Regions from separate parts of the Cytobacillus sp. genome, predicted to be linked through region 1. Evidence: riboswitches for the same ligand, from Rfam matches in the RefSeq annotation. Region 1 holds a riboswitch; each other region holds the start of a gene.

Evidence for each region. Region 1 has a riboswitch for S-adenosylmethionine ahead of ACEQ1T_RS01500 (methionine ABC transporter ATP-binding protein). Riboswitches for the same ligand answer to the same signal wherever they lie in the genome.
Region 2: it holds a riboswitch for S-adenosylmethionine, as region 1 does, so the genes downstream of both, ACEQ1T_RS06275 (2,3-diketo-5-methylthiopentyl-1-phosphate enolase) here and ACEQ1T_RS01500 (methionine ABC transporter ATP-binding protein) in region 1, are expected to answer to the same signal.
Region 3: it holds a riboswitch for S-adenosylmethionine, as region 1 does, so the genes downstream of both, ACEQ1T_RS10235 (O-methyltransferase) here and ACEQ1T_RS01500 (methionine ABC transporter ATP-binding protein) in region 1, are expected to answer to the same signal.

The regions. Positions count from the first base shown of each region.
Region 1 covers NZ_CAXQGS010000012.1:4,465-15,001, forward strand. Annotated here, with positions in the region: gene uvrA (excinuclease ABC subunit UvrA) at 1-1,833, opposite strand, end outside; gene uvrB (excinuclease ABC subunit UvrB) at 1,841-3,820, opposite strand; gene ACEQ1T_RS01475 (CsbA family protein) at 4,215-4,451, opposite strand; gene ACEQ1T_RS01480 (alpha/beta-type small acid-soluble spore protein) at 4,601-4,876, shown strand; gene ACEQ1T_RS01485 (M20 family metallopeptidase) at 5,033-6,241, opposite strand; gene ACEQ1T_RS01490 (MetQ/NlpA family ABC transporter substrate-binding protein) at 6,269-7,096, opposite strand; gene ACEQ1T_RS01495 (methionine ABC transporter permease) at 7,115-7,765, opposite strand; gene ACEQ1T_RS01500 (methionine ABC transporter ATP-binding protein) at 7,755-8,786, opposite strand; SAM riboswitch class I at 8,945-9,045, opposite strand; SAM riboswitch class I at 9,145-9,244, opposite strand; gene ACEQ1T_RS01505 (DMT family transporter) at 9,312-10,232, opposite strand; partial or broken gene ACEQ1T_RS01510 (PLP-dependent aminotransferase family protein) at 10,364-10,537, shown strand, end outside.
Region 2 covers NZ_CAXQGS010000040.1:30,293-40,829, reverse strand. Annotated here, with positions in the region: gene ACEQ1T_RS06305 (electron transfer flavoprotein subunit alpha/FixB family protein) at 1-788, opposite strand, end outside; gene ACEQ1T_RS06300 (electron transfer flavoprotein subunit beta) at 814-1,632, opposite strand; gene ACEQ1T_RS06295 (aspartyl-phosphate phosphatase Spo0E family protein) at 1,888-2,121, opposite strand; gene ACEQ1T_RS06290 (acireductone dioxygenase) at 2,420-2,953, opposite strand; gene ACEQ1T_RS06285 (methylthioribulose 1-phosphate dehydratase) at 3,015-3,650, opposite strand; gene ACEQ1T_RS06280 (2-hydroxy-3-keto-5-methylthiopentenyl-1-phosphate phosphatase) at 3,647-4,309, opposite strand; gene ACEQ1T_RS06275 (2,3-diketo-5-methylthiopentyl-1-phosphate enolase) at 4,302-5,534, opposite strand; SAM riboswitch class I at 5,621-5,724, opposite strand; gene ACEQ1T_RS06270 (pyridoxal phosphate-dependent aminotransferase) at 5,817-6,989, opposite strand; gene ACEQ1T_RS06265 (carbon-nitrogen family hydrolase) at 7,133-7,918, shown strand; gene ACEQ1T_RS06260 (metalloregulator ArsR/SmtB family transcription factor) at 7,955-8,536, opposite strand; gene ACEQ1T_RS06255 (methylated-DNA--[protein]-cysteine S-methyltransferase) at 8,659-9,159, opposite strand; gene ACEQ1T_RS06250 (PAS domain S-box protein) at 9,156-10,537, opposite strand, start outside.
Region 3 covers NZ_CAXQGS010000053.1:111,005-121,541, forward strand. Annotated here, with positions in the region: gene ACEQ1T_RS10230 (hypothetical protein) at 1-2,491, shown strand, start outside; SAM riboswitch class I at 2,566-2,672, shown strand; gene ACEQ1T_RS10235 (O-methyltransferase) at 2,766-3,344, shown strand; gene ACEQ1T_RS10240 (PH domain-containing protein) at 3,384-3,764, shown strand; gene ACEQ1T_RS10245 (PLP-dependent aminotransferase family protein) at 3,793-5,163, opposite strand; gene ACEQ1T_RS10250 (GNAT family N-acetyltransferase) at 5,256-5,828, shown strand; gene ACEQ1T_RS10255 (PLP-dependent aminotransferase family protein) at 5,898-7,088, shown strand; gene ACEQ1T_RS10260 (hypothetical protein) at 7,215-7,496, opposite strand; gene ACEQ1T_RS10265 (hypothetical protein) at 7,506-7,895, opposite strand; gene ACEQ1T_RS10270 (DUF2089 domain-containing protein) at 7,909-8,274, opposite strand; gene ACEQ1T_RS10275 (GNAT family N-acetyltransferase) at 8,505-8,954, shown strand; gene ACEQ1T_RS10280 (hypothetical protein) at 9,095-9,271, shown strand; gene guaC (GMP reductase) at 9,454-10,443, opposite strand.

The DNA of each region.
Region 1 (10,537 bases):
AAAGCGTCCGTCATTCTTGCGGCGCTCAATTGGAAGAGGAATGAATTTCTTTCCTGACAAATATTGCCCTGTCAGTGAGTTTGGATCATCCATTACCTCCTGAGGCGTACCCGCAGAAACGATTTGCCCGCCATGAACTCCTGCCCCCGGGCCGACATCAATTAGATAATCTGCTGCTACCATCGTATCTTCATCGTGTTCTACCACGATCAGGGTGTTGCCGATATCCCGCATATTTTTCAGTGTATCAATTAAACGGTCATTATCACGCTGATGGAGACCAATCGAAGGCTCGTCCAGAATGTAGAGTACACCTGTCAGGCGCGAACCAATTTGGGTGGCCAGGCGAATACGCTGTGCTTCACCGCCTGACAAGGTCCCCGCTGCCCGGCTTAATGTCAGGTAATCCAGCCCGACATTGATGAGGAAGCCTAACCTTTCCTTAATCTCACGGAAAATGAGATTGGCAATCTTCATTTCTTTTTCAGACAGTGTCAGATTTTCAAAGAAGCTGAATGCTTCCTCAATCGAATATTCTGTTACATGGCCGATATGCTTTCCGGATACAAGGACTGCAAGGGTTTCCGGCTTCAGACGGTAGCCTTTACAGGAAGGACATGGATGATGGGCCATGTATTTTTCCATTTGCTCCCGGATATAATCAGAGCTTGTTTCTTTATAGCGGCGCTCCACATTGCGGATGACACCTTCAAAATGGATATAATTCTCCCTCACCTGGCCAAAATCGTTTTCATAACGGAAATAAATGCTGTCCTTGGAGGATCCGTATAAAACTTTATCAAGCAGGTGATCAGGAATATCCTTGACCGGCACATCCATATCAATTCCATAATGATTGCAGACTGCCTCCAGCAGCTGAGGATAATATTGAGAGCTGGTCGGTTCCCACGGCGCAATGGCATTCTGCTTTAAAGAAAGATCCTTATTGGGTATTACCAGATCAACATCTACCTCCAGCTTTGAGCCCAATCCGTCACATTCCGTACAGGCACCAAACGGACTATTAAAAGAGAACATTCTTGGCTCAAGTTCGCCGATTGAAAACCCGCATTGAGGGCAGGCATGGTTCTCGCTGAACAGCAGTTCTTCTTCCCCGATTACATCCACCAGCACCTTGCCATTGCCCAGATTCAAAGCAGTTTCCAATGAATCTGCCAGCCTTGGTGCTACGCCTTCTTTTACCACAATCCGGTCTATTACTACTTCAATAGAATGCTTTTTGTTTTTTTCCAGCTCAATCTCATCACCGAGATCCATCATTTCTCCGTCGACACGGACACGGACAAACCCCTGCTTTTTGACATCCTCAAATACTTTTACATGTGTCCCTTTTCGGCCTGATACAAGTGGAGCCATAACCTGGAGCTTTGTTCTTTCAGGATACTCCATAATCCGGTCAACCATTTGTTCAATGGTCTGTGAAGAGATTTCAATATTGTGAATCGGACAGGTGGGACGCCCCACCCGTGCAAATAATAATCGCAGATAGTCATAAATTTCGGTCACCGTTCCCACTGTGGAACGAGGATTTCTGCTTGTCGTCTTTTGGTCAATTGATATGGCAGGAGAGAGCCCTTCGATCGCATCCACGTCAGGCTTATCCATCTGGCCGAGGAATTGCCGGGCATAAGCAGATAATGATTCCACATAGCGGCGCTGCCCTTCTGCATAAATCGTATCAAATGCCAGAGAGGACTTTCCTGAACCTGAAAGTCCTGTCAGGACGACAAGCTTATCTCTCGGTATGGTGACATCTATATTTTTCAGATTATGGGCTCTGGCACCCTTTACAATCAGTTTATCCATCGCCATTTTTACGTCATCCTTCCGCTTTCAGCTCTAATATTAAATCACGAAGCTCGGCAGCCCTTTCGAAATTCAGGGATTTGGCCGCTTCCTTCATTTCTTTTTCCATATCGCCAATCAGCTTCTCGCGCTCTTTCTTGTTCAGCTTGCCGAGCTTTGCTGATGTCTCGTATTCTTCCTGCTCTTCTGCCGCATGGGTTGCACGGATTGAATCCCGTATATCCTTCTGTATAGTCATTGGCGTGATGCCATGCTTCTCATTGTACTCTTCCTGAATGGAACGGCGGCGCTTTGTTTCACTGATGGCTTTTTCCATGCTGTCAGTGATACGGTCTGCATACATAATGACATGGCCATTCGCATTACGCGCTGCACGTCCAATCGTCTGGATGAGTGAACGTTCTGAACGGAGGAAGCCTTCCTTATCAGCATCAAGTATGGTAACGAGAGATACTTCAGGTATATCAAGCCCCTCCCTCAGAAGATTAATGCCGACTAACACATCGTACTTGCCAAGGCGGAGCTCGCGGATGATTTCAATCCTCTCGAGCGTTTTCACCTCTGAGTGCAGATACTGCACTTTAATGCCGATTTCTTTTAAGTAGTCTGTCAAGTCCTCAGACATTTTCTTTGTTAATGTAGTGACAAGCACACGTTCATTTTTCTGAATGCGATCCTGGATTTCACCGATGAGGTCATCAATTTGACCTTCGATTGGACGGACATCAATAGTGGGATCAAGCAAACCGGTTGGGCGGATAATCTGCTCAATCATTTCCGGTGTATGCTCAAGCTCGTAAGGGCCAGGTGTTGCCGAAACAAAGACAGCCTGTTTCACATGCTTCTCGAACTCGGTAAACGTAAGCGGCCTGTTATCCATGGCTGAAGGCAAACGGAAACCATGATCCACTAGCACGGATTTTCTTGCCTGATCACCATTGAACATACCGCGGATTTGCGGCAGAGTTACGTGTGACTCATCAATCACAATTAGAAAGTCTTCCGGAAAATAATCCAGAAGGGTATACGGTGTTGAACCAGGCGGCCTTAATGTTAGATGGCGGGAGTAGTTTTCAATGCCGGAACAAAAACCCATCTCCCTCATCATCTCAAGGTCATAGCGGGTCCGCTGCTCCAGGCGCTGGGCTTCAAGAAGCTTATCGTTTTCTCTTAATTCAGCAAGGCGCACTTCCAGTTCTTTTTCAATGTTCTGGATGGCGACCCGCATTTTTTCTTCACGTGTTACGAAGTGGGATGCCGGGAAAATCGCAACATGCTCACGTTCACCCATAATTTCTCCGGTGAGGGCATCTACTTCACGGATCCGGTCTATCTCATCACCGAAAAACTCTACACGGATACAATGCTCATCCCGTGATGCCGGGAAAATCTCTACTACATCCCCGCGTACACGGAAAGTGCCGCGCTGGAAGTCAATATCATTGCGCTCATACTGAATGTCAACGAGCCTGTGAAGAAGCTGGTTCCTCTCAATTTCCATGCCGGTTCTGAGGGATAGCACCATTTCACGGTATTCTTCAGGAGAACCCAAACCATATATACAAGACACACTGGCAATAATGATGACATCATTGCGCTCAAATAATGAAGAAGTAGCCGAGTGGCGGAGCTTATCAATTTCATCATTGATGCTTGCATCTTTTTCAATAAAGGTATCTGTAGAAGGCACATACGCCTCAGGCTGATAGTAATCATAGTAGCTGACAAAATACTCAACAGCATTGTTTGGAAAAAAGTCCTTGAATTCACTGTATAACTGCCCAGCAAGTGTCTTATTATGAGCAATGACAAGCGTCGGCTTGTTAACTTCTTGTATAACATTTGAAACCGTGAAGGTTTTTCCCGTTCCTGTTGCACCCAAAAGCGTCTGGTGCTTCTTGCCGGAATTAATTCCCTCCACAATTTTTTTGATTGCCCCAGGCTGGTCGCCCTGAGGGGAATATTTTGAGACTAATTCAAATTGATCCTTCACCTATAAGCCTCCCGTTCAAATTACTTTTATCTATATATGAATCACAAACCAGCATTGTAAGAATTAAAGATCCGGGATGCATGGCTGATTTGTCAGTTTTTTACTCAAAACTCATATCACCATTCTACCACAAAGAGCCTAAAACAAACCAACAATATGCGAACGGATATTCGTTTTTTTGTTTTTACAGGGAAAATATTGCTTGGGAAATATGCCGAATTATCGAGGGGGGTGTCGAAGCAAGGTTAATCAAACGTTTGATTAACGGGGTGTAATCCAATCAATCGTTTGATTGATATTGATGAATAGCTGATGCTACGCAAGCATAAATTCAGATGAAAATTCATTAAACAAAAAACCTGTCGATACGTTTGATCGACAGGTTCCGCAAGAATTATTCCGCACTTAGTTTTGTTTTGGGCTTCAGTTTTTGAGCGTACCAAAACCCGACAGTCAATGAAAGTGCGTCTATAACAATTAAGGCAAATGAATTTGTATAGCCTTTATAGACAGAAGCAGCAATCAGTCCCACCGTTAATACAAGCCCAATCACACGATTATAGCTTACTCTCGTAAAGAGCAATACCAGCAGGCCAGGCAGCAGCAGAGCTGACAAGTATTTTAATGCCAAACAAAACACCTTCTTTTGTTTATTCACAATGATTCAGGGTTTCTAACATTAGAATATCTTCTCATAAGAAGATGTACAAGTTTTTTCAGTGTTATTCCCTATGTTCTTTCACATAATAAGAAAAAGTACTTATTATGGAGGAATGTATCATGGCAAGAAGAAAAAGACGCCCGCTTGTGCCGGAATCAAGAGCGGCATTAGACCAGCTGAAAAATCAGGTAATGGCAAACCAGGGATACCATGTTGACAATGAAAACCCTGATGGCGTGAAATATGAAATTGCCGAGGAGGCCGGTGTGCCATTGAAGCCGGGCTATAACGGCCGTCTTACATCCAAACAGGCAGGAACAGTGGGCGGGAAGATTGGCGGAAGTATGGTGAAGGAGCTTATTCGGATGGCACAGGAACGGATGAAGGAACAGTAGGTAATCGTGAACTTTAGGAAAAGAAAGATGAAATCGAGGGACGAGCAATCAATTGGAGGAGAAAATTCAGCATTTTGAGGCCGAACAACACTCCAATTTGAGGAAAAGACTCACTAAAGTAAGGAAAAGCTATCCCGCAAAGGATAGCTTTTGTTCTTATTCAGCAGCTTTCCGTTCTAGAAATTCCTGTTTAATGGATTTAAGCAACTCCGGATTCGTTACCAGCTGGAAGGCAGTCAGTGCGAGCCCTTTTGCTCCGGTTATCAGAGCTTCGTCGCCTTTTTCAGATGCTGCAGCCTCACGAAACGGAACTGTATGGGCAACAAGATCATCCGCACCAATTTTAATATAAGGATGAATGGTTGGCACCACTTGGCTGGTGTTGCCTGCATCCGTTGAGCCGATTCCATCTCTGTCCCCTTCAACGACCGTTTCTCCCAAGTCTTCAATCACTTCTTTAAACACCTGGTCATATGTCTTGTTTAACAGCAGGTTATCAACTTCATTTTGAAAAGCAATAACATTGAGCTTTGCTCCTGTTGCCAATGCGGCGCCTTCAGCGACAGCTTTAACCTTCCGTGTTACCTCATTAAGACTGGTTCTGGTTGTAGCACGGATGAAGAATCTGGCTTTTGCATACTCTGGGATAATATTTGGAGCATCCCCGCCATGAGTAATAATGCCATGGATTCGCACATCATCCTTTAATTGCTGACGAAGGGCATTAATTCCGTTAAACAGCTGAATAACTGCATCAAGGGCATTGATTCCTTCCTCCGGTGAAGCTGCCGCATGGGCAGGCTTTCCGATAAACTCGAAGTCAAGCGGATCAACTGCCAGTGATGAACTGGTCAGGCGGGTATGGTTTGATGGATGAACCATCAGGGCAGCGTCAATGCCTTCAAGCAAGCCATGCTTCACAAAGCTTCCTTTTGCACTTCCATTTGGACCGCCTTCTTCTGCCGGGGTTCCAAATACTACTGCTTCCCCACCGGTCTCATCAATGACCTTGCTCAATGCAATGGCTGCTGCCACACTTGTCGTACCTATGATATTGTGACCGCATCCATGACCCAGCCCGGGAAGGGCATCATATTCTGCAAGGAATGCAATGGACGGCCCCGGTCTATCGGATTTCTTCCGGGCGAGGAAAGCTGTTTCATGCCCGGCCACTGCCCGCTCTACTTCAAATCCTTCCTTCTCAAGGATGCCTGAAAGCAAGCCAGAGGCAAAAAACTCCTCATTCCCTATTTCCGGGTTTGCATGGATCTGGTGGCTTGCGGAAAGATAAAGTTCTTTATTATCCTCAACATTTTTCTTGATTGCTTCTTTTAGTTCAGAAAGTGCTTTTACAGGTGCCGCCATCATTGTTCCTCCTTTATAAATAATTTTTTACCAGCCAATTTCACTTAAAGGTATGAAAGTCGGGATCATGCTTCCGTCATATTCTTTCGTGATGAAATCAGCTACATCATCTTCCTGGTAAAGTTCTGCAATTCTCTTAAGCGTTTTGTTATCTTTATCTTCTGTTCTGACAGCAATGATATTTACATACGGAGTAGCGGTTTCGCTTTCAATAAAAACTGAATCCTTAGTTGGGTTAAAGCCTGCATCTACAGCAATTCCGTTATTGATTACAGAAGCAGAGACATCTGGAAGTGCACGCGGCGTCTGTGCTGATACCATTTCTACAAATTCAAGGTTCTTCGGATTTTCAACGACTTTATTCAAGTCCAGGTTTCCGTCATAGTCCTCGGATAATCTAATCAAGCCGGCTTCCTCCAGTAAAAGAAGGGCTCTTCCGCCATTTGAAGCATCATTTGGAATGGCAATTTTGCCGCCTTTCGGAATGTCTTCCACCGATTTTACTTTTTCAGAATAAAGGCCCATTGGTGCTAATACAGTTGTCGCAATTGGTGTAAGATCCATATTATGCTCTTTAATAAAAGTATCAAAATAAGCGACTGTCTGGAATGCATTTACATCAAGATCACCTTCTGCAAGGGCAACGTTTGGCTGTACATAGTCAGAGAATGTTACAACCTCAATTTCAATGCCTTCCTTTTCAGCCTTTTCTGCAATAAAGTCCCAGATGCGTGTATCAGATCCGCTGACACCTAATTTAATTTTCTTGGTCTCTTCTCCGCCAGTTGTGCTTGAGCATGCTGCAGTGAACACAGCCAATGCTAAAATAATGAATGATAAAAATAGTTTTTTCATGATGTGTTTCCTCCTCATTTATCTTCTTCTGATTTTTTTGGATATGATATTTCCGAATGACTGCAGGCCTTGAACCATGACCACTAAGATTGCAACGGTAATCAGCATGACGGTTGTATCGAATCGCTGATAGCCATATGTAATGGCAAGGTCACCAAGGCCGCCGCCTCCGACCGCCCCGGCCATGGCTGATGCTCCGACCAGACCGATTGTCGCAATTGTAAAGCCTAATACCAGCGAACTGAGCGCTTCAGGAATCAGGAACTTTAAAATGATCTGGCCAGGTGTCGCTCCCATTGCTTCTGCAGCTTCAATGACTCCCGGATCAACCTCAAGCAATGAATTTTCTATTAATCTCGCAATATAGGGTCCTGCATAAAAGACAAGCGGCACTACTGCTGCAGCAGTTCCAATCGATGTCCCGACAATCATCCGGGTGATTGGGATGATGGCTACCATTAAAATGATGAAGGGGACTGATCTGAAAATATTAATAATGCTGTTTATGATGTTAAAAACAACGGTGTTTTCCAGCAGATGCCCTTTCCTTGTTACGACAAGCAATATGCCAAGCGGCAGTCCAATAAGAGCTGAAAACAGCAATGAGAAAGCCACCATTTGGATCGTTTCAATTAAGGCTTCGATGATTTTTTCCTGATTAACTAGCACGTGTTGTCACTTCCTTTATAGAAACTTTTTCCTGGCTGATGTACTGGATAGCACGTCTGATTTCACTGTCCGGACCCTGGAATTCGACAATCAGGTTGCCAAACGGTGTTCCCTGAAGTTCAGTAATATTTCCAAACAGGACGTTGAAGTCGATATTAAACTTTTTGGCAACCTGCGAAAGGAGCGGCTGCCCGGCAGAATTTCCAACAAAGTTGATTCTAAATACCTTTTGAAGACCTTGCTGTCTTTCGATCACTTCTTTAATGGAGTCAGGTATTTGATCATTCATAACCGTGCTGACAAAGTTTTTCGCTGTTTGTGTTTTTGGTGATGAAAAGACATTAAAGACGGTTCCTTCTTCGATAATTTTTCCTGCCTCAATAACAGCGACACGATCACAAATCTCTCTGATTACAGACATTTCATGGGTAATGATCAGAATGGTAATATTGTATTCTTTATTTATTTTTTTCAGCAGCTGCAGGATCGAGCTGGTTGTCTGAGGATCCAGTGCTGAAGTCGCTTCATCACATAATAGAATGGAAGGCTGGGTCGCCAGTGCCCTGGCAATTCCGATCCGCTGCTTTTGTCCGCCTGACAGCTGATCGGGATAGCTGTTCGCCTTGTCGGCGAGCCCCACGAATTCCAATAGTTCATGAACACGCTTTTTGATTTCATCTTTAGGGACCTTAGCCAGTGTGAGCGGCATCGCAACATTGGCAAACACTGTTTTCGAATTTAATAGGTTAAAATGCTGAAAGACCATTCCGATGTTTCTTTTCACTTCGCGAATTTCCCTTACAGATAAAGCCGTCAGATCATGTCCGCTGACAATAACCTTTCCTGAAGTCGGTTTCTCCAGCCAATTGACACAGCGGATCAAAGAACTCTTTCCCGCACCGCTGAAGCCGATCACACCGAAAATCTCACCCTTGTTAATCTTTAAGTCTATTCCGTTTAAAGCAGCTACCTGCTGTCCTCCGCTTTCATAGACTTTCTTTAAATTCTGAAACTCTATCATTCAGCATCTCCCCTTTGATGGTGACAGGTATTTATACCACTTTAATGAATTGGTATAGGTACCTGTCACTTTTTATTCACTAACTATTCCTATGCGAAAACTAAGAATTATATCCTGAAATTTACCCCTTCCATCAGAAGAGGTTTTTTGAAGGCCCCTCCTTATCTTTCAGGCTTTCGCCTGCTGGATTTGGCACAGTGCAGTCTGCCTGCTGCCGAAGCTTCATTGGGCCAGGCCCCTCTGCTTCTCTCGATAAGAATTATTCATATGTTTATGAATAGAATCTCGCTGCATTTTTCCGGTAAAATAAAAACCCTCTTCTAAAGAAAGAAGAGGGCAGCATTTATCAATGGTCCTCTTCTTATCTTTCAAGCTAAGCTTGCTGGATTTGGCACGGTACACTTTTGTCCGCTGCCGAGGTGTCATAGGGCCAGTCCCTCAACCTCTCTGGATAAGAAGATTTTTATTATTTGGTTGTTTAATATGTTTATTACTTTACCACAATAAAGAAAAGGATGTCAATCATTATTTTTTAATATTTTCACCTGGTCCATTTTCATAAGTTTCTGTCACTTTAACAGAGCTCTCTTTACGGTGAATAATCATCACACCTGCTAGAGTAATCACACCACCTGCAATTGATAACATAGCCGGCACCTCTCCCAGCCAAACCCAGGCAATGACAAACGCTATTGCTGGTGTCAGATAAAGAGAGCTTACCGCTTCAGAAGTCCCTCGTATAGACGCAAGAAAAGCGAGGGCAATATATGGAATTACCGTTGGAAAAATCCCCAAATAAAGGACACTAAAAGTGGATTCGGCCGTCGCATGAAAGATCTCACTACCAAGCCCTGGAAGATAAATCAGCATAAAACTAGTCCCTGCCCAAACGGTATATGATGTAAATGACAAAAATCCGTACTTATTAAAGTATTTAGCCTGAAACACGAAATAGATGCTTTCTGAAACGGAAGCAAGCAGGACAAATAATATACCGGTTTGGATTTCAAACCCGCCTCCTGTACCAAGGGAAATAAGTACCGCACCCGCAAAACTGACTGCGGAACCAATCCACCTTACCCTTCCAAATCTTTCCCTTAAAAATATAGCAGCCAAAGCAGCCGAAAAAATCGGAGTCATTGATACAATCAAGCTTGCCGGCCCGGAGCTTACTGTTTTTTCCCCAATGTTGAGTGCAATATGATAAACCGTAAAACCAAGAAATCCAAGTATAAGAATAGGAGGAAGGTCTTTTATATCCGGAAGACGCATCTTTGTCAGCAGCGCTAAGACACCAAGTGCAGCGGAACCAATTAAAAGTCTAAAAAGGGCGAGGTTCTCCGGGGAGTACGATTCAAGTCCAGCTCGAATTCCCGGGAATGCGGATGCCCAGAGAATGATGATAGAACTATGCGCCCCGATAATCATAAATTTCTTATTTGCCAACTTCATCCCCCTTATCAGCATTTCCAGCCATTTTCTGTGCTGCTTTTCAGGATAATCAATAACTGATACAATGTCCTCAACCAATTAGAAAAGAATTTTGCCAGCCAATTTTTATGAAGGCGGTTATATGGATGGATACAGCACAATTGCCAAAATATCAGCAGGTTATAGAAACTATTAAAGGAAAGATTTCCAAAGGTGAATGGCCAATCGGAAGTAAAATTCCAAGCCAGCGAAAACTGGCTGAAGAGTTTGGAGTAAACCGAAGCACAATTATCACTGCTCTGGAAGAACTTGCAGCAGAT
Region 2 (10,537 bases), on a different contig from region 1:
TGCCCTACCTGCTGTTCATGCGGCAGCCATCCAGCCTCCACTACATCCCTAGTACCCCCTACGGTTGCTCCAATTGCTTCAGCCAGCTCATGGATCAGCTGAAAGTTTTGAAAATCACCCATCCCTTTTCCGCCTGCAACGACAACATGAGCATCTGCTAAATTCACTTTTTTTGTGACATCTTTCACAATTTTAATCACCTTAGTGCGCATGTCATCTTCCCTTAGAGCAATCGCTTCTTTTATAACCTCTCCCTGCCTATCTGGATCTGGCTCCATGGCTTTCATAACCTTAGGCCGGACAGTAGCCATCTGCGGCCGGTGCTTTTTACAAAGGATGGTTGCCATTATATTTCCCCCAAACGCCGGGCGGCTTGCTTCAAGAAGCCTCTTATCCACTTCGACATCCAGCATGGTTGTATCTGCAGTCAATCCTGTGCTAAGATCTGTAGCAACAGCACTGGCCAAATCTTTACCATTGGAAGTGGCCCCATAAAGAAATATTTCAGGTTTATATTTTTCTGCAAGATTGATAACTGCCTTCATATATGATTCTGTCCGGTAATCCTTCATTACTTCATGGTCTATTACATATACCTGATCAGCTCCATAAGCGATTACCTCCTGACTTAAAGGCATTATTTCATAACCAAGCAGCACACCGGAAAGAGGCACATCCAGCTTATCTGCCAGCTTCCTGCCTGCACCGAGCAATTCAAGGGATACCCCCTCAATTTTTCCATCATTTTGTTCTATGAATACCCACACTCCCCGGTTCTCATCCATCATGTAAATTACCCCCTAATAATTTCTGTTATCGGCTTACAAACAGCTCTTTCTTATCATTAAGAAGCTCCATCAGCTGCTTAACCTGTTCGTCCGCATTCCCTTCAAGCCTCTTTCCGCCTTCCGGCTTAGGAGGGGTAAACATTTTTCCAACTATCGTAGGAGACCCTTTCAAACCGAGCTGTGTACGATCCACATCCTCGAGATCATTTACAGACCAGATAACCGGCTCATACCTGGCAGCTTTTATCATGTTAGGCATAGGAGAGTATTCTATGCTATTAATCTCTTTTTCAACGGTCAGCAGACAAGGGACTTGAGCTTGTATCAATTCATACCCGTCCGTAATTTTCCTTTTGATCAGGATCGTTTTTTCACCTTCATTAAATTCGGATACCTCTATAACATTTGTAACTGGCGGAATATCCAGCCTTCTTGCTATCCCTGGTCCCACCTGGCCGGTATCTCCATCAATAGCATGTTTTCCGCATATGATTAAATCCACAGGCATATCTTTTGAAATGCGTTCCAATGCTTTAGAAAGAGCATAGCTTGTTGCGAGTGTATCTGCACCGGCAAATGCACGGTCCGAGATTAAAAAACCGCGGTCTGCTCCAATTTCGATGCTTTTCTTAATAACAGCAACAGCCTGTGGAGGCCCCATGGATAAAACCGAAATAATGCCTTTTCCTAAGGTCTTTGTTATTTTCACTGCTTCCTGCACTGCATGGGCGTCATAAGGGTTTAAAATGGCAGGAGCACTTCGCCGGTCAAGAGTATTAGTCTTGGGATTGATTTTAATAATTTTTGTATCTGGGACTTGCTTGACACACACAACTATGTGCATTTTTTACTTTCCCTCCTCTTAACTTAAAACTTGTATGAGTATTGTTCGCTTTAAGAGATTTATAAAAAAGCTTTGTATTACGATATATGATTCTCGATACAGGCATAGTACTGCAATAAGGAATTAATAAGAAATGTGCTGCTCAATATCAAGAAAAGAGGAAGCAGGCTCCCCAAATAAAAAAAAGGACCCATTATGGATCCTTTTTTTTGCTTCCTTATTATATGCTCAATATATATGCTCGGCTTTTTAATATTAGACAACTGCTTTCTTCCATGAGAGAATCATTTCCCGGAAGGAAATCCTCATTCTTTTCTTTTGTTCCTTCTCTCTTTTAATGACGCATTGATATTCAAAAATTAATTGATCAAGTTCCTGGCTGCAGCGCACAGTTTCCTGGCTCGCCATTCCATTTTTCTTGGCTGTTTCTATCATTTTTTCCCTTTTTTGCTGAATTTCAGTCAGCAGCTGTATTCTTTTATAGCGCAACGTTCTTCCTCCTACTCCTATCCCTTTATCCGATATAAATGTGTCTACTTGAAGCATTATTACAAGAATTTCTATAAATGTAAATAGATTCGCAATATTAGACAATCTTTTTCCAAACTTATTTTTATCGACATCAATTTCAATTCGCCATCATGCGGTTTCGACACATTCTGCTAAATTACACATGCGGCATCAACGGGATTTGATAAAAAATTTGCCAGACTAAAACATGTAAAAAATATCCAATTGTTATAGTGAGAAAATAAAAACCCAATGCCGGTGGCAATGGGTCATCAAATTATTGATGGACTTCCTTTTTTTCATAAATTGGCACCCATCCTTCTGCAGAAACAAAAATTCGGATGGCTACTACTTTTCGATCATCCTGGAGGGTAAAATAATGGCGGATGTTTTCAGGTACGGATATTAAATCGCCTGGATTCAGGAATACTTCAAAGAATTCCCCATCTTTTCCTTGTATAATAAAAACTCCATGGCCGCTGACAATAAATCTCACCTCATCATCAGTATGATGATGTTCCTGCTGGAAATTTTGAAGAAGCTGCTCCAAATTCGGCGTATTCTCTGAAAGCGAAATTACATCCTGTGCCTTATATCCTCTTCTTTCTGAAATATCTTTAATTTCTTCAGCAAATGCAGCCAAAATTTCTTGTTTTTCATTATCGGAAAGTAAATATTTTTCCTGCAGATTTTCAGGCAATTTCTCTATTGCCCATTGCTCATAGATAACCTCCTGCTTTTCCAGAAAAGCTGCAACCTCTTCCTGATTCCTGATTTCTTTTTTTGAATTTTTCAGTACAATATATGCCAAACTAATCAACCCTTTCTATTAAAATCTTTCTCTAGCATGTTTTAGAACAGAAGCTTGGGTACTAGACTACTTTAAATAGCTGATTGGGCTTATGTTCCAGGAGCCTTAGCTGATAGCGGAAAAGAAACTCTGAAGCCTCAAGGATCTTTTTAGCCTCAAAGGAGGTTTTGCCCCATACAGTAATTCCATGATTTCTTATTAAAACAGCACCTGCATCTTCATGTATATGGGAAGAAAAACACTTAGCCAGCGCGGGAATATGTGCATGATTCGGAATAATCGGAATCCTAAGAACAGCATCTTCCTCCCATTTATCAAATGCTTTAATCAGCTCCTGCCCTTTAAATGTAACTGCCTCCTGATCACCATAAATTTCTGAGATGACATTATTATCTATTGTATGTACATGGAGACTGCATTCAGCTTTTGTTCTTCTATATATCTCAGTATGCAGAAGTGTTTCAGCGGATGGCTTTAGATGTGTTTCCACTGCCGGGTGTCCATATTCATCAACAAGGAGAAAATCTTCATCAGTTCGTTTCCTTTTATCCTTTCCGCTTGCTGTAACGAGGAATTGAAGGGGACGCCCGCTGACCTTAATGGCCAGATTTCCGCTCGTTCCCATAAACCAGTCCCTTTCTGCAAGCTCGTCCTTAATATCTGCAAGCTCATTCCATTTTTCCTCAAGTCTGCTCATACCCTCACCTCATTTAATCTTTTTAAAAGCTCAATGCAATCATAGAACGATTCAAAGGCACAATGATTTAGGTTCATCTCTTTGCTTTTCTCCAGGAGCAGGTCTCTTGCTATGACAAAGTCTGCCTGTTTTGCAGCCTCCAGATCAGTTACTGAATCCCCGATCACCACTTTAAAGGTTTCCTCACCCTCCAGTTTTCTCATAATGGAAGGCTTGCAGCAGCCGCAATTATTATCGCAATTCTCATCACAGCTATGCGGCCATAAGATTTTAATTGTATCGCCGCTAAAATCAGAACTATTGCAGAACACCTCTTCAAAGGGTCCATACTTATCCAATACAGGAGCCACAAAAAAATCTATTCCTCCGCTGACTATATAAAGCGGTATATTTTCCTTTGCCAGATAATCGATAAATGGCTGAAATCCCTCTCTTACTCTCGCATTTTCCAAGATGAAATCGGTGATCTCATCTTTCAGACTGCTTGGGAGAAGGGAAAACATCTTTCCTACTCCTTCCTGAATGGAAATTTCCTGTGCCAGAACTTGATTTTTTATCCCTTCCCACCTGGAAGGAGCAAAGTGCTTCATGATATGAATGATGTTATCATTTTCGGTAATAGTTCCATCAAAATCACAAAAAACCGCTATTTTAGCCATTCTTGACAGCCACCTCTTTGTACCCCCACAGATCAATCGCTTTTTTTAATTCAGGGAAGTTTGATGGAGCATCTGTTAAAGAAGCCCCCTTTAATATTAAATCAATTGCCTGGCGGAATGCCAAACCGCCTCCTCTTGCCCCATCCGGATGCCCATGTACGCCGCCTCCGGCATTGATTACACTGTCTATTCCGAAGTCTTCGAAAAGAAGAGGCACAAGACCCGGATGGATGCCGGCTGATGGAACCGGAAAGGTTCTTTTGCAGAAATCATTCTTAGTCAGGGCATCCCCAATTGATAATGCCTGAGTTTTTTCAAGGGCAACCGATCCATAAGGGGAAGGGAATAGAGACAAGTCTGCACCTGCATACCTGAGAAGTTTCCCTAAAAGCAAAGGATAGGAAATCCCATAAACATTTGAAGCAGAAAGTGCTCCACTAACTGCAGGATGTGCCATGATAGGCAGCCCAATCTCTTCATCTTCTCTTAATGACTGCAAAACATCGAGCCCATAAGAAAATACATTAAACAGAAGAAGGTCTGCACCAAGTCTGGATGCCTTCCTTGCCTTTTCTTTTAATTCAAAAGACCTGCCTGTTAAATTTACAGCATATAGGGTACGGTGCCCTGTTTCCTCATAAACCTGCCTTAGCACTTCTTTGCCTTCGGTTATCCTGGCTTCAAAAGGTGTAAGGCGGTTTTCAAATAGAATTTCATCATCTTTTACAAGGTCGATGCCGCCAAGGGCCTGTTCCCTAAGCTGCGAAGTTAAAAAATCCATGTCTTTGCCCAGCACCCCTTTGAAGATGCTCATTAGAAGGGGTCTGCCATATACATTCACTTTTTCCCTCAGTCCGTCAATCCCGAATCGAGGCCCAGGGAAAAAGCTTTTAAGTTCATTGGAAAACTGTAAATCTAACAATTTAATCTTTCCGTCCAATGACAGCTTTCCAAAGACTGTTGTTAATATTGCCGGTAAATCCGGACTGAAATTAACAGTGGGATAGGCAATCTTAATGACTGCAGCTGTTTCCTTTCTTTCTTCATCTTTAATAAGGACTTCAACAGCAACGACCCTGCCTTTATGCTTTTCCAACTGCTGTTTTTCAAGCTCGGGCAAATGGGTCCATGACCCGACCGTTAACCCTAAAGCGATCTCCTCGGCCTTTTTCTCCGGGTTATGTTTTTCATCATGAATCAGATACGTTGCAATAATTTCACTCATGTATATTCTTCCTTTCAAAAATCAAAGAATGGGAACAATAAAAAACCTCTTCAAATAAGAAGAGGTTAGCATAGCAATCTAACATCTTCTTATCTTTCAGCTAAAAGCTGCAAGATTTAGCACCGTGCTCAGGTATAAGTCGGTTGCCGGGCTTCATAGGGCTAGTCCCTCCGCCTGCTCTTGATAAGAAAACGAAACGAGTATTCAGTTAATTTCGAATTAAAATTTAATTAGAATTATGACAGTGCTTAATATTTTTGTCAATTGAATTATGAAAAAAATTTAAAACAAATTTAATTTTTTTATTCGCCCCACTGCTTCTTTAAGTCTATCCTCAGATGTCAGCAATCCGGCTCTCACATACCCTTCTCCATAATCACCAAATCCGATGCCAGGTGCAACCGCAATATGCGCTTTATCCAAGAGATAGTCAGCAAACTCTTCCGATGTAAATTGCTCAGGGACTTTGAGCCATGCAAAAAAGGAGCCTTTAGGAGCTTGTACATCCCAGCCAATTTCCCTGAGGCCAGAGATGAAGGTATTCCGTCTGGATTCGTAGATAAAATTCAACTCATTAACACAATCCTGGGGTCCTGACAGAGCGGCTGCTGCAGCTTCCTGAACAGCACCAAACAAGCTGACGTATAGATGATCCTGCATTAGATTCAGTGCTTTAATGACACTTGCATTTCCAGCTGCAAATCCTATTCTCCAGCCTGCCATATTAAAGGTCTTTGAAAGGGTATAAATTTCAATACCGACCTCCTTTGCCCCTTCTGCCTGAAGAAAACTTTCAGGCTTGTTGCCGTCAAAACCAATTCCGCCATATGCAAAATCATGGACGATGCAAATACCATGACTTCGGCTCAAATTAACTGTTTCCTGAAAAAAATCCTTATTTGCCACTGCTCCTGTCGGGTTATTTGGATAATTAAGGAACATCAGTTTAGCTGAATTAAGCTGATCTGCTGACAATTCACTGTATACGGGCAAGAAGTTATTATCTTCTCTTAGAGGCATTGTCACCATGTTTGCTTTAGCAAGTGCTACACCTGACCAATAATCAGGATATCCCGGGTCCGGAACCAATACGCTGTCCCCAGGGTTTAAAAGGCATTGAGGGATTTCAACAAGGCCAGCTTTACCTCCAAAAAGGATGGCTATCTCGGTTTCGGGATCCAATTCAACATCGAATTCCCTTTTATAAAAGGATGCAGCGGCCTTTTTTAAATAAGGGAACCCCTGGAAAGGAGAATATTTATGGTTTTGCGGATTTTCGGCTGCACTTTGAAGACTCTTGACAATATGCTCCGGGGTAGGCAGATCAGGATTTCCCTGTCCAAGATTGATGACATCAAAACCTTGTTCGAGTTTTTTCCCCACTTTGGCTGTCAGAGATGCAAAAAACTGTTTAGGCAGACTTTTCAAAAGATCTGATTGCGGATAATTTACCAAATTGTTCACCTGCTTAAAAAAAAGATTGAAAATATAGTCACAAATGATATAACGTAAATGATAAGATGTAAAGTAAAATTTTGAAAATTTCCATCTATCGGACTAATTTTACCATATGGATAAGATGATTGCGGGGGAGTTTTATGAAATTAAAGATTGCCTGTTTACAAATGGATATTTCATTTGGAAAACCTGAGGAGAATTATAAAACAGCCGAAACCATGATTAATAAGGCGCTTAAGGCTAATCCGGATGTTATTGTGCTGCCTGAACTTTGGACGACAGGCTATGATTTGACCAGATTGGGTGAAATTGCAGACCAGGATGCCGGGTCAGCACTAGTTTTTTTAAAAGAGGCAGCACAGAGCAATCGAATTCATCTGATAGGAGGATCTGTTGCAAAGAAAACATCCGAAGGCATTTACAATACTCTGCTGATTGTAGATAACAAGGGTGACTTCATACATGAATACAGCAAGCTGCACTTATTCAAGCTTATGAATGAACACCTCTATCTGAAAGGAGGGACAGCTAAGGGAGTATTTTCTCTGGAAAATAGGAAGTTTGCAGGGATGATTTGTTATGATATCCGTTTTCCTGAGTGGGTGCGGACCCATACAGCGGAAGGTGCCGAAGCTTTATTTGTAGTAGCAGAATGGCCATTGGCCCGGCTGGCACATTGGCGGTCGCTTTTGATTGCACGTGCCATTGAAAACCAGTGCTATGTAATTGCATGCAACCGCTCTGGCTCTGATCCTGACAATGTCTTTGCAGGCCATTCGATGATTATAGATCCTTGGGGAGAAGTGCTTGCTGAAGGTTCTGAAACAGAAGAAATCCTCCATGCTGAGATAGACCTGGATAAAGTGAAAGAAGTCCGCAGCATGATTCCGATTTTTACTGACCGCAAACCGGATTTTTACCGCTGATGGCATACAGGGCCCTGACTAGGGCCCCTGACTTTTTTACCCTTCTATTTTTGCCCACATTTCTGGAGGGTTTAATTCATAAATGCCATTTTCCCTGTACATATAATGATTAATAATAAACTCTCTGCGTATTGTAGCATAGTCTTCATGATACTGTTTAATATATTCGTTGAGCACTTTTTCTTCATATTTTTTTCCCATTTTCAACCCTTTGATTAGATGTTCAAAAACCATGAGCTTCTTCTTTCTCTGTGCAGGTATATTCTTCAGTTTTCCATCTTTTGTAAAGAAGTTTTCAATAACCTTCTGGCTTTCTGAATTTTGTTCTTCCATTTTCTTAATCTCCTCTTTATCTGCCAATTTCGCAAGAACACCCGACTGATGTTTCAGTACGGATTCATTTAGATAGAAATAAACTGTATTTTTATCTCTTCTCTGATAAACAAGGTTTATTTCCCTGAGTTTATTTAAATGATGGGTAATGGTTGGCGGGGTCAATCCAAGCTTCCCAGCTATCGCCTGTCCATGCAAAGGCCCTTTGGCAAGAAGAAAAACAATCCTGATTCTGGTTGGGTCTCCCATTGTCTTATAAAAAGCTACTAAACGATTTAATTGCATAATACCAGCACCCTCATTTCGATTATCATCTAATTAGATAATAATCGAATTAATCTCCTCCAGTCAACCATATATATAATATCGCATAAAAAAATCACCCTTAGAGGTGATTTAAGAAAGAGCTATTTAATATAATTAGCCCCCTCGAGGGATAGCAGTACTTCTTTAATTTCAGTCCGGGTTCCTGCATACCCTGTTAACGATTTATTTTTTCCGATTACCCGATGGCATGGAATAATGATCGGAAGGCGATTGGCCTTGTTTGCCTGTCCAATGGCGCGCACTGCTTTTTCTTTCCCTATTTTGACAGCAATGTCCTGATAACTTCTTGTCTCACCAAATGGGATTAGGCAAAGCTCTTTCCAGACTGCTTTTTGAAATTCAGTGCCATGAGGTTCTATAGGGATGTCGAACTTTTTCCTTTGCCCATCAAAGTATTCCCCAAGCTGGATCGAACACTTTTTGATTAAAGGATCGGAGGGATCGAATTGCAATGATAAAACTTCTTCCCCTTCGAGAAAATCTTCTTTCCCCATGTATAATGCCGAAAGGATCCCCTTTTCAATGACAATGTAAATGTCTCCTGCCGGTGTGTTTTTTTTAGAATAAATTCTTAGTGTCATTTCATTCCCGCCTTTAAAATATAGGGCAAATAGATGTGGAATACAGTTCCTTCCCCCAATTTGCTTTCCACTTCAATTGTTCCCTTATGTTCTTCAATAATTTTATATGTAACCATTAAACCAAGTCCAGTGCCTCTTTCCTTTGTAGTATAGAAAGGTTCACCAAGCTTTTTTATTTTATGTGCGGGAATTCCTGTTCCTTCGTCCCTAATGGATATGTGAACTTTATTATTTAACCCCTTCTGAATGGATACAGTAATATATCCACCTTTAGGCATGACTTCAATCGCATTTTTTATTATATTGATAAAGACCTTTTTCATTTGATTGGATTCACAGAAAACATTGGGCAAATTCTTTTCATAATAAGTCCTGAATTGAACATTATGCAGCACAGCCTGAGCACTCAGGAGATCGACTGTTTCCTTCATGATTTGAGATATGTCTTTTTCCACAAATTTGACAGCTTGAGGCTTAGCGAGTATGAGAAATTCATTAATAATTGAATCTATCCTGCTAAGCTCAGTGGTAATCACATTGAAATACATAGAATGATCTTCCTTCACACTGCCCTCCAGCAGCTGTATAAAGCCTTTAAGAGCTGTCATTGGGTTTCTGATCTCGTGGGCAATTCCTGCTGCCAATTCTCCAATGACATTCAAAGTGTCTGATTTCCGAAGCTGTTCTTCCATTTCCAGCTTCTCAGTTATGTCTTTAAATGTTGTCATACTGATATTAGAAAAAATATTCAGCTTGTTGGAAAACTCAAAGAACTTCTTTCTGCCTGATTTCAGAGTAATGGAAAGGTTACCGTCTGATTGCCCCGCTGAATGTATGTTTTTTATCTGCTCCTTTAATTCATCATCGGTTATATTGCAGTCATTCAAAATACTATGCAGCGATACACTGATAAGCTCCTCTTTTGTCATTTGAAGCAATCTCTGACCTGATTGATTAATATCGACTATTTCAAACTGGTCGTTCCAAAGAAGAATACCTTCAAGGGCACCTTCAAATATCATGCGGAATTTTTGTTCGCTTTCCCTCAAGCTTTTCTCCATGGCATGACGCTCACTGACATTTCTGAAGATAGTCATATGGTAGCCTTCAACGGAGTTTAATTTCACTGTAAACTCCAAAGATTTGAACTGGCCATTTGGCATAAGAAAAACTAGCTCATCCCGTATGCTTCCCTTAACGAACATCTCTTTAACAATGCTTCTGTATCTTTCCGATTTTTCATATACAAAATCTTTTATCTTTTTTTTGAGAAGCTCGTCATGAGTGCATTCAAAAATTCGGCAAGCAGCTTCATTCGCATCGATGATTTCGCCATCTCCACCCCAAAAAATGATCCCATCCAGAGCTTCGGTAAATA
Region 3 (10,537 bases), on a different contig from region 1:
TGAGAAAACAGGGATAGATGTGTTTTACGGCTCACAATTTCTCCAATCCTTAAAACCGGATGAAATCGCGAGCCACATACTTTCTCATCCTCTCCTGCCCTATGGCTTAGTGGTAAGCAGGCCGCAATGGGAAAAAATGAATAAGCAGGTCCTTGCCGGAAGAATGTTTAAGAACCCGGTTCCGATTTTTATGCGGGAAGACATGACGGGCGAAAATCCGCAGTATTCCTTTGTGATGATCACCGGTACGGAGAAGGAACTGCTGACAGATAAAAGTCAGTTCATGAACTGGAAAATTAAGATTGCCAAACAAATAGAAGAAAAGAAAGATACACTTCTAGAAATTGAAAAAACGGAGAGCTCTCTCCGCCGTATTTTAAAAGAAATCGACCGTTTCCTTTCCAATGACCTTGCCGGTGATATCGAAAGAGCGCTGCTTCAGGAAAAGGAAGCCATGCTTTCCAAGAAAACGGAATTGCAGGCCATCATCGTGCAGGAGGAAAAAGAAAAAGAACGGCAGCGGGAACTTAGAGAACAGCTGGAAAAGACGAAGGTAAAGATTGAGAAGCTATTAAAAGATGTGGAAACATTAGAGAACTTTAAACATGAAAAGTCGCTGCATCAGGAAAATAAACGGGTAAAGCAGGAAAAAGAGAAACAAAAGGAAGCTTTCGAAAGTGTACAGAATGAGCTTGCAAACGAGCATCAGACCATCGCTGAACTGCAGGAAGAGTGGAGCCAAACGTACTTGGAATGGAAGCTATCAGCGGAGCAAAATATTAAGGAGATTAGCTTTTTTATAGATGGTGCTGTTTTTCCAGCCGCTGAGAAAGCAGAAGCCTCTGAAGAGGTCCCGCGATTATCATCTCATATGCTGGAAGAAACCATTGGAAGCATTGAGGAGCTTAAACAGCTGCAAAAATCAAAAGAAGTACAAGCCAGTGAATTGCTGGCGATCCAGGCGACAAAAGAATCGGAGCAAAAACAGCAAAAGAAGCTCGAGAAAAAACTTCATGCTCTTAACGTAGAGTGGAAGGATGCGTCTGTACCGGATGAACCAATGAGTATTTTGGAAAAGATGGTTCAGACAGCTGCAAAGGAAACAAAGGCAGCAGAGAAAGAAGAGCGAGAGCAGGGAACAGCTGTAACAGTTGCTGATACGTCTTTAAAGCATGCGAAGGCGCAGCGTGATAAGACTGTTAAAAAGGTGGCCAAGCATGATAAACATCCTGAAGAATGGGAAGAACTTGATCTGGAAGTGAAGACGATTGAAATTACTGACCAGACCAAACAGACGAATGCAGAAATAAAGAAAACGGAAGAGCGCAAAAAAGAGACGGAGCAAAACATTGCTGAGTTTGAAAACAATCAATTGCATCTATCCGTAATCCTTAAAGAGGAAGCAGCAGCTTTTACGGATGAAGATATTGAAAAAATAAAGAGCCAGGGAAAGCAAAGCATCATTTCCTGGAGTGAAAAACATCAGGGTATCCAGGATGAAGGCCAGGAGAAGCACGCAAAAATTGAACAATCCCTGCGCAATTTAAAACTCAATATTGAAGGAAAGGATTGGGAAATCCGCTTTAAGAATGAAGTTTTAACTACGCTTGATCATATGGATACCAGGCATTATGCGCATATTCAAAGTGTGGTCCAAAACATGAAGCGCTTTTCACAGAGCGGCTTAGAGCAGCTGGAACGAGATAAAGAACGGGCAGAAAAAGCGCAGAACTTCTGGGCCAGCCGTGCGAGCATGAAGGTAATGAGCATTTCAGAAGCGATTCGCTCGATGATTGCGAAAATGAAGCTGAAGAATGAACGGGGTTCTTTCCCGCTCGTTCAGCTCAAAGAAGACATCCTTCCTAAAAAAGCGGAAGATATTGAACCTTTACTGAAACAGCATTTCGTTTCGGCCATTAACAAAATTACGAAACGATTCGAGATGATTGATGACAATAGTCTGGAGCAGGATCAGGAAATCAAACAGCTCATCAGTGATGAGCAGATTTTATTTGTCTCCCTCAGGAATCGTTACCCGGAGCTGCTGGTATATAATATGCGTACTGATAATGCATTCATGTACGGAAAACCGCAGCGAGAGCATTATTCAACCTGGCAGACGATCAACCAGGGTTCAAAGACTAAATCCGATGGCAGCGGCGGTCAAAAGCTATCTGCACGCATGGTCATGATGATGATGCTTCTTTCGGTCAAGAGTGAAACCGATCAAAGCTGGGTCCCGTTAGTCTGTGATAATCCGTTCGGACAAGCTGCTTCTGCCCATGTACTTGACCCGATTTTCGCAGTAGCAGATAAGCTGAAGTTCCAATTCATCGTCGTTACTCCTCCTGAGTTGGTGAAAACAGAGATCAGCCAGAGATTCGATGCGTATTATAAATTGGACTTCATCCGGGAAAAAGGGAAAGAGATTGTATCGGATACGATTATTCCGGCATTCCGGATTTATCAAGGGGAGGAAGCTGTTCATTAGATTAAAAGAATTAAAGTGTTGCCATTTTGCAAAAACTATGCAATACTTGGTTGAAAATATAAATTTTATACAAATTCTTATCCAGAGAGGTGGAGGGACTGGCCCTGCGAAGCCTCAGCAACCCCTGATTATGTCAGGAAGGTGCTAATTCCAACAGAGTTGATGCTCTGGGAGATAAGAGGTCGTTTTGATAAGTAAAGGCCTCTTATAATGAGAGGCCTTTTTTTGATGCTCTTTTATGATTTGATAACGAATAAAGAGGAGGAATGGCAAAATGGAAAACGGTGTTATACAGGTACCGGAAGCATATTCGAGGATATTGCAGGAATCTGATGTGCTCGGCTTCGGGCAGTCATGTGATCGAAAAACAGGATTTTTACTGAAGGGGCTGGCTGCCTCAAAACCAGGAGGAAGCTTTTTGGAGCTGGGAACAGGAACGGGAGCGTCTGCTTCCTGGATCATTGATGGGATGGATGAAGACAGTAAGCTTACAACCGTTGATATAGACTCTAGTGTGCAATCGATCGCGAGAAAGTACCTCGGGAATGACAGCAGAATCACATTTTGCTGTGAGGACGGAGCAGCTTTTATACAAAACCTGTCAGAAGGCTTCGATTTTATTTTTGCAGATACATGGCCGGGGAAATTCGAGCTACTGGACAAAACCCTGGATCATTTGAATATCGGCGGTTTTTATGTGATTCATGATGTGTTTCCGCAGCAGAAATTGCCTGAAGAATTTAGGATAAAAGCCACTAAACTTCTTAAAACTCTGCAGGACAGACCTGACCTGGACATAACAGAATTGGATTGGTCTACCGGGCTGATACTTGCAGTGAAGACAGCGGTTTGATAGATGAAATTATTTACTGAAAATGAGGGGGATCGTTCCATGCATAGCGTTAGAAGTCAGGTTGAACATGTATTGAAAGAAGGTGAAAACATTATTGAATGTTTAAGCTGTTCATTAGTTGCCCATTACTGTTTAACTCCGCACGCAGGCTTCTTTGCGGCAACGAACAAAAGACTGCTATTCTATGGAATCCCGGTATCAGAAACAAATAAGGAAATAATTGAAGAATTTGCGTATAACCAAATTACTTCCATTGAAGAAAAAAGGGGAATCACCGGGAAGCATATTCATATGTACTATAAGCAGGACTTGTATAAATTCCAGCAAATCCAGGGGATGAATTTGTTTGATTTTATGGTGGCTATTAAGGAAAAGATATGCATGTTTACCGCTTCACCAAAAGAGCGTTATCCTGTTTGATAAACGCTCTTTTAGTTGAATATATGACTTAGTCTAAAAGATAACCTTTCCATGCTTTAGCGATTAACTGGACTCCTCTCTCAATCTCGTCCATCGATGGTGCGCCATATCCAAACATCACATGATTATTTGGCTTGTGAAGCTGATACATAGGCGAAACAGCATCGATTTCAACTCCCGCCGACTTTGCCAGAGCAATTGCTTTAGGTTCATTCAATCCATCTGGTAATGTCACGATGATATGCAAGCCCGCTGTATCTCCAATTATGTCAAAGTGTTCTCCTAAATGCTTTGACAGGCTATCTATTAAACAGCTCCTTTTAGCTCTATATAAAGTTCTCATTTTTGCTATATGAGATGAATAAAGTCCTTCTTCCATAAATTTTGCAGCAGCTCGCTGATCGATTCTTGAAACAGTCGACTTTTGATAAGCATTAAATTTTTCGAAGTCCTGCTGCAGTGCTGCTGGCATAATCAGATAGCTGATCCGAAGTGATGGCAACAGTGTTTTTGAAAAGGTGCCGAAATACAGTACCCGCCCGGTGGAATCCATATGTGATAATGCTGGGATTGGTGCCCCTTTGTAGCGAAATTCAGAATCATAGTCATCCTCGATAATGAAAGCATCCTGATTAATTGCCCATTTCAACAGTTCAACCCTTCTGGCAATAGACATAATTGTACCAGTAGGGTATTGATGAGCAGGTGTCGTATACAATAATTTTATTGGCTCATCAGGCACACAGCATCCTTCCTCATCCACAGAAATCGGATAACAAGGCAGCTGCAATTGATCAAAAACAGATCTTGCCCGACTAAAACCTGGATCTTCTATTCCGATGGCTCTCCGTTTAAAAAACAAACAGACATTTAGCAGCAGCTGCTGAAACCCGCTGAAAATATACACTTGCTCCGGCTGGCAGGCCAGCCCTCTAGCTTGCTGTAAGTATAGTGCAATTTGAACACGCAAAGAATATTCGCCCTGCCACTGTGCATTGCTGGCATTAGATTCATTAAGCTCTTTTCTGTATAATCGGTTCCAATGTTTATAGGGGAAGGCAGAGGCATCAATTTGCCCATTTTTAAAATTTATGAGGAACTCATTCTGAATTCTTTTCTCCAAGTCCATTGTATTAATCTGATTAAAGTGCATTTCACCCTGAATTTCAGAAACAAAATAGCCTTTGCGTTCTGCTGAATAACAGTAGCCTTCACTCTGCAATTGTTCATAAGCCATCTGAACAGTTATGATGCTTACGTTTAATTGTTCAGCCAGCCGCCGCTTTGCAGGAAGTCTTGCATGAGCTGACAATTTATTATCTAAAATCGCCAGCCGAATTTGTTCATAAATTTCTTTGTACTTTATTCCATTTTCCGAAAGCAGAATTTGAATTTCCATCGAATCATTCCCTGGTATTATATTAAAATTCATTTTTGGTTATTTTTATCATACCAGAATTCGGCTTTAATAGATTCAAGGAGAGTGATAGCATGCAAAAATTAGAAAACAATGTTGTGCAGTTAATTCCCATGGAGCTTGAGCATGTTGACGTAATTTATGAAGCAGCTCAGGATAAACGCATATGGGAGCATATGTCTGTTGATTTAACAGAGAAAAGCAGGGTCATTCATTATGTCAAAGATGCCATACAAAAACGGGAGAGAGGCACCGATTTTGCTTTTGTCATTGTCCATAAAAAATCAGGGAAAATCATTGGCGCTACCTGGTTTCTTGATATTTCAGCCCAGCATAAACATCTTGAAATCGGCTCCACTTGGATGAGCCCTATTTATTGGCGCACGGATCTTAATACAAACTGTAAATATTTATTATTAAAATACTGTTTTGAAGAACTGTCACTTAATCGCGTCCAAATCAAAACCGGACATGAAAATGTCCGCTCACAGAAAGCGATAGAACGAATCGGTGCGGTAAAAGAGGGCGTTCTTCGAAATCATATGATACGAAAAGAGGGGACTATTCGTCATACTGTCCTGTATAGTGTCATAAAGGAAGATTGGGTAAAGGTAAAAAGACATTTTCAGGAGCACTTGCTTTTATAGTTTTAGTGGAGCATCTCTTGCAAGAGGTTTATAATGAATAATAAAACTGCTGGAAGGGTGTGGATTCAAGTGAATGCCGCTTCTTTTTTTCCTGACAACATCAAATTAGCACTTCAGAATAATCCCCCTGGGGAGTGGATTCCGGAGATTCCAGATGAGTGTATACGCCTGCATTGCGGCTATCCAGCTCCTTCCCTTATGCCTGATGAAGAGGTAAAGGCAGCTGTTAACAGTCTATTAGAGGAAGAGCATGATTTGCCGCTCCATTATATAGGAAGTCCCAAAATAATAAAACTCAAGGAACAGGTTTTAATGAGATTGAAAGAGCGGGGAATATCTGTTGCTGAAAAAGAGCTTTTGATCACTTCGGGTGCATGCCAGGCGATCGATTTGATTGCCCGCATTCTCCTTGATGAGGAGTCAATCGTGGCAATAGAATCTCCTACTTATATGGAGGCTTTAGAAATTTTCCAAAACTACACAAAACATACAATTAGTATTCCTGTAGACAAGAACGGACTTCAAACAGATGTATTGGAAGAGATTCTAGAGGAAAGAAAGCAAAAAGGGCTCGCTCTGCCTCGTTTTCTTTATACGATCCCAACCTTTCAAAATCCTACAGGTACGACAATGACAGAAGAGCGCCGGCAGCATGTATTGGAGCTTGCCAATAAGTATAATTTCCTAATAGTTGAGGATGATGCTTATGGGGAATTATCATTTAATAAAAGTCTCCCCACTCTTAAAGCAATGGATCAAAGCTCCCGGGTTCTGCATGTCGGTTCGTTATCCAAGATAGTGGCCCCCGGCATGCGTATAGGATGGATAGCGGGAGCAAGTGAAATCATCCATGCATGCGCCTGGTTTAAAAAAGATCTGAACCATCCGTTTGCTCAATCTGCCATGGCTGTTTATTTGGCAAACACGGATTTTAATAATAAACTAGTAACCTTGAGAGATACATACCGGTCCAAATGCAATGTTCTGATCTCAGCATTGGAACAGTACTTTCCTGATTCAGCTTCCTGGTACGTGCCTGAAGGGGGTTATTTCGTGTGGATGAAGATTCCCGGTGCCGATACATCGGAACTGCTGACACTTGCCCTTGCAGAGGGGGTATCTTTTATTCCTGGCAAGTACTTTTTCAAAGATCAGGGAGCCGGAACTGAATTTCTGCGTCTTTCCTTCAGTTATGCGGATGAGAAGGAAATAACAGAGGGGATTCGCAGGCTGGGAAAAGTCGCAGAGGCCTATCTTTAAATGTATTTCTATGGAACTTTTAAAAATGAAGAGGAATAAAGGAAACAAAGGCCTAATTTTCTTGGTTTTGTAAGCCAGAAATTAGGCTTTTTCTTTAAATGCCGAACAGTGATAGATATAAATAAATTAAAGTCTTACCTGAACCTCAGAACCGTCCTTAGCTTTGACATCTACTATCACGATCCCCTTTTGATTTTTCAGTTCCTTGACAATAGGCTTGAGCGCTTCTTTATCTATTAATGGAAAGGTAAAGTCCAGTTCTTTTCTTTCGAAGTGCTCTTTTGTCCATTTGTTTACATTTTGATGAAACATTTTTGAACAAAAAATTGAAATGGCAATGTTTAAAATTGCATATGGAATTGGGATGGTTAACCGAACGTCTTTTGCTTTCACTTTTACATGCAGCATAGGCATTCACTAATCGATGATGACAGAAACGGTATCCCCGTTTGCCGATTTAATATCAACAATTTGGCCATCTAATTCGTTTTCGATTGCTTCTATAATAAGGCTTATGTCTATATCTTTAACGTATTTTTCTGATTGGGGGATACTAGCTGCGATGCTGTGTCCAGCCATTAATACTGCCTTGACAAGTTTTATTGGCAAATTGACCGTAACGTTATCATCTTCGGCGGATACAACACGAATTTTTAAAGTTTTATCTAAATATTTAGCCGTTTTCACTGCCAGCTTATTACCCGTTTCTTCTTTCTCTTTTAATACCTGGATCAGTTCTGATCCCTTATCGGCATCAATTTTCCCTTCTTGAACCATTGTTAGCACTCTTGAAATTTCCTCTTTCATGATAACTTCCTCCCTATTCCTCTTTTAAAAGCTTTATGGCTTCTTCAGGTGTGATCTCGCCATTTTCCAACATGGTGACAATTTTTTTCTCGTCTGCTTCATTCTTCTTTTTCTGCACATATCCGAGGGATGAAATGATTTCTGTTAGCTTGCCTCGTACCGTTGGATACGAAATACCCAGTTCCTTTTCAACTTCTTTGATATTTCCTCTGCATGTTAAGAATACTTCCACAAAATGAAGCTGATCCTTTGATAATGATGCCAGCTTAGATAATTCAAACTCATTTTCAATGGTCGTGTGACAATGAGAGCACTGCAGCTTCGTAATTTTCAATGTTTTACTGCAGACAGGACAATCAGTTATTAATTTATAAGCCATAATGAAAATCCTTCCTTTTATTTGACTTGATTATATAACAATGAATCAAAAAAAATAAATAATTATAATTAAAAATATTAATAATTTTAATTGGGTGTTTAATTTTATTGATTGTTAGGCGGTGGTGCAGATGTTTTGTGAAAAGAGCCTAATAAAGGGAAAATAAAATATTAATAGAAAATAATCAGTAATGTATTTAAGTATTTTTCGTGCTGAAGGAGTGATTTTCAATGCATTTTCGAAAAGCTAATGAAGAAGATTTACAAGCTATTGTCCGCTTGCTTGCCGATGATGAATTAGGAGCAAAGCGTGAGAGGTATGAAGAACCTCTGCCGGATTGTTATTATAAAGCATTTAAGGCAATAGAAGTACAGTCGGGAAATCAGATCATTTTAGCTGTAGACGGTCAGTCGGTGATTGGCTGCCTTCAGTTAACAATCATTCCTGGTTTAGCGCGACAAGGGATGAAACGTGCACAAATTGAAGGTGTGCGTGTTGATCAGCGCCACCGTGGTAAAAGGGTAGGAGAAGCCTTGTTTAAAGAAGCGATTGCAATAGCGAAGTCTGAGGGGTGTGGCCTTGTCCAATTGACAACAGACAAGCAGCGTGATGATGCACATCGTTTTTATAATAGGCTGGGGTTTTTTGCGAGTCATGAAGGGATGAAATTAATTTTTTAATTTGATAGCTTTATTAAACTGGCGTGATTTTTGGACCAGCTAGAATACCAGTTTAATACTGAATAATAATAATGAAGGAAGGCTGAATAATTTTTCGTCAAATGGAAATTATATAGTTGAATTCAAAAAGGAGGAATGATGTGGAAACAAGCATGAGTGTTGAAGAAGTATTGACCGGGATCTCAGAACTGTTGGAAAAAGAAGGGCAGCCGCCCCGAAAGAAGCAAGTAAAAAAATCAAATCCAGAGCTAATGAAAAATGCATTGTATTATTTTCCGAGCTGGGAAAATGCAGTAGAGCAGTCTATGGGATCTTAACCTCAAGGTGTACATAAGATATCTGCTTTTTAAAATTGGAGCTCTTCGTAAGTGTTTTTCCAATTTAAAAGGTAATGATGAAACCACAGAAGATGCCTTCCTGATGGGAAAGTGCTGACATCTTCTGTGGTTTTATTAATTGGAGGAATGTTTTGCAAAGATTAGAAAGTCACATGGGCGGGTTAAAAAGCCCGGTCACCATTAAAGATCGAATTTTTTACAATAACATAATCAACATGACGGATGGCATCCAGCTTGTTGCCGCCAGCGTAAGAAATGGAGGACTGGAGATCCTGCTCCATTTCTTTTAGCGTATCTGCTAATGATCCTTTGTGCTCTACTAAAATTCTTTTGCCTTCAACATTTTTCTTTTCGCCTTTTTGAAATTCAGAGGCTGAGCCGAAGTATTCTTTATAGAGCTTTCCGTCTTTCTCATTCTCAATGGTTTTACCAGGTGACTCCTCATGTCCTGCAAACAAGGAACCAATCATCACCATGGTTGCACCAAATCGAATTGATTTAGCAATGTCACCATGGGTGCGAAGACCTCCATCTGCAATGATCGGTTTGCTTGCTGCTTTTGCACACCAGCGAAGTGCAGCTAATTGCCAGCCGCCCGTTCCGAATCCTGTCTTGATTTTTGTGATGCAAACCTTGCCAGGCCCAATACCAACTTTTGTGGCATCAGCACCAGCATTCTCTAATTCTCTGACTGCTTCCGGAGTTCCGACATTGCCGGCAATCACAAAGCTTTGAGGAAGGTTTTTCTTAATATGCTGAATCATTTGGATGACAGCATTGGAATGGCCATGAGCTATATCAATAGTAATGTATTCCGGTGACAGCTCTTCATCAGCTATTTGCTGTATAAACTCATACTCGCCTTCTTTGACGCCAACACTGATCGAAGAGTATAATCCGCGTGCTTTCATATCTTTCATAAAAGATATTCGCTTCTCTGGTTCGAATCGATGCATGATATAGAAATACCCGTTCTCTGCTAAATATATGGCAATTTTCTCATCTACAATCGTCTGCATGTTGGCAGGCACCACTGGCAGTTTAAACGCACGGTCCCCCAGGAAGACCGTTGTATCACATTCAGATCGGCTATTGACGATACTTTTTGCGGGAATTAATTGAATATCTTCATAATCGAATACATTTTCCATTGTAATCCTCCTATTGAACGAAGCTGAATACGTACGGCCATTGCAAGGATAGGTTTTTCAGTTTCAGTCGATCTTATACAGGCTGGCAGGGAAG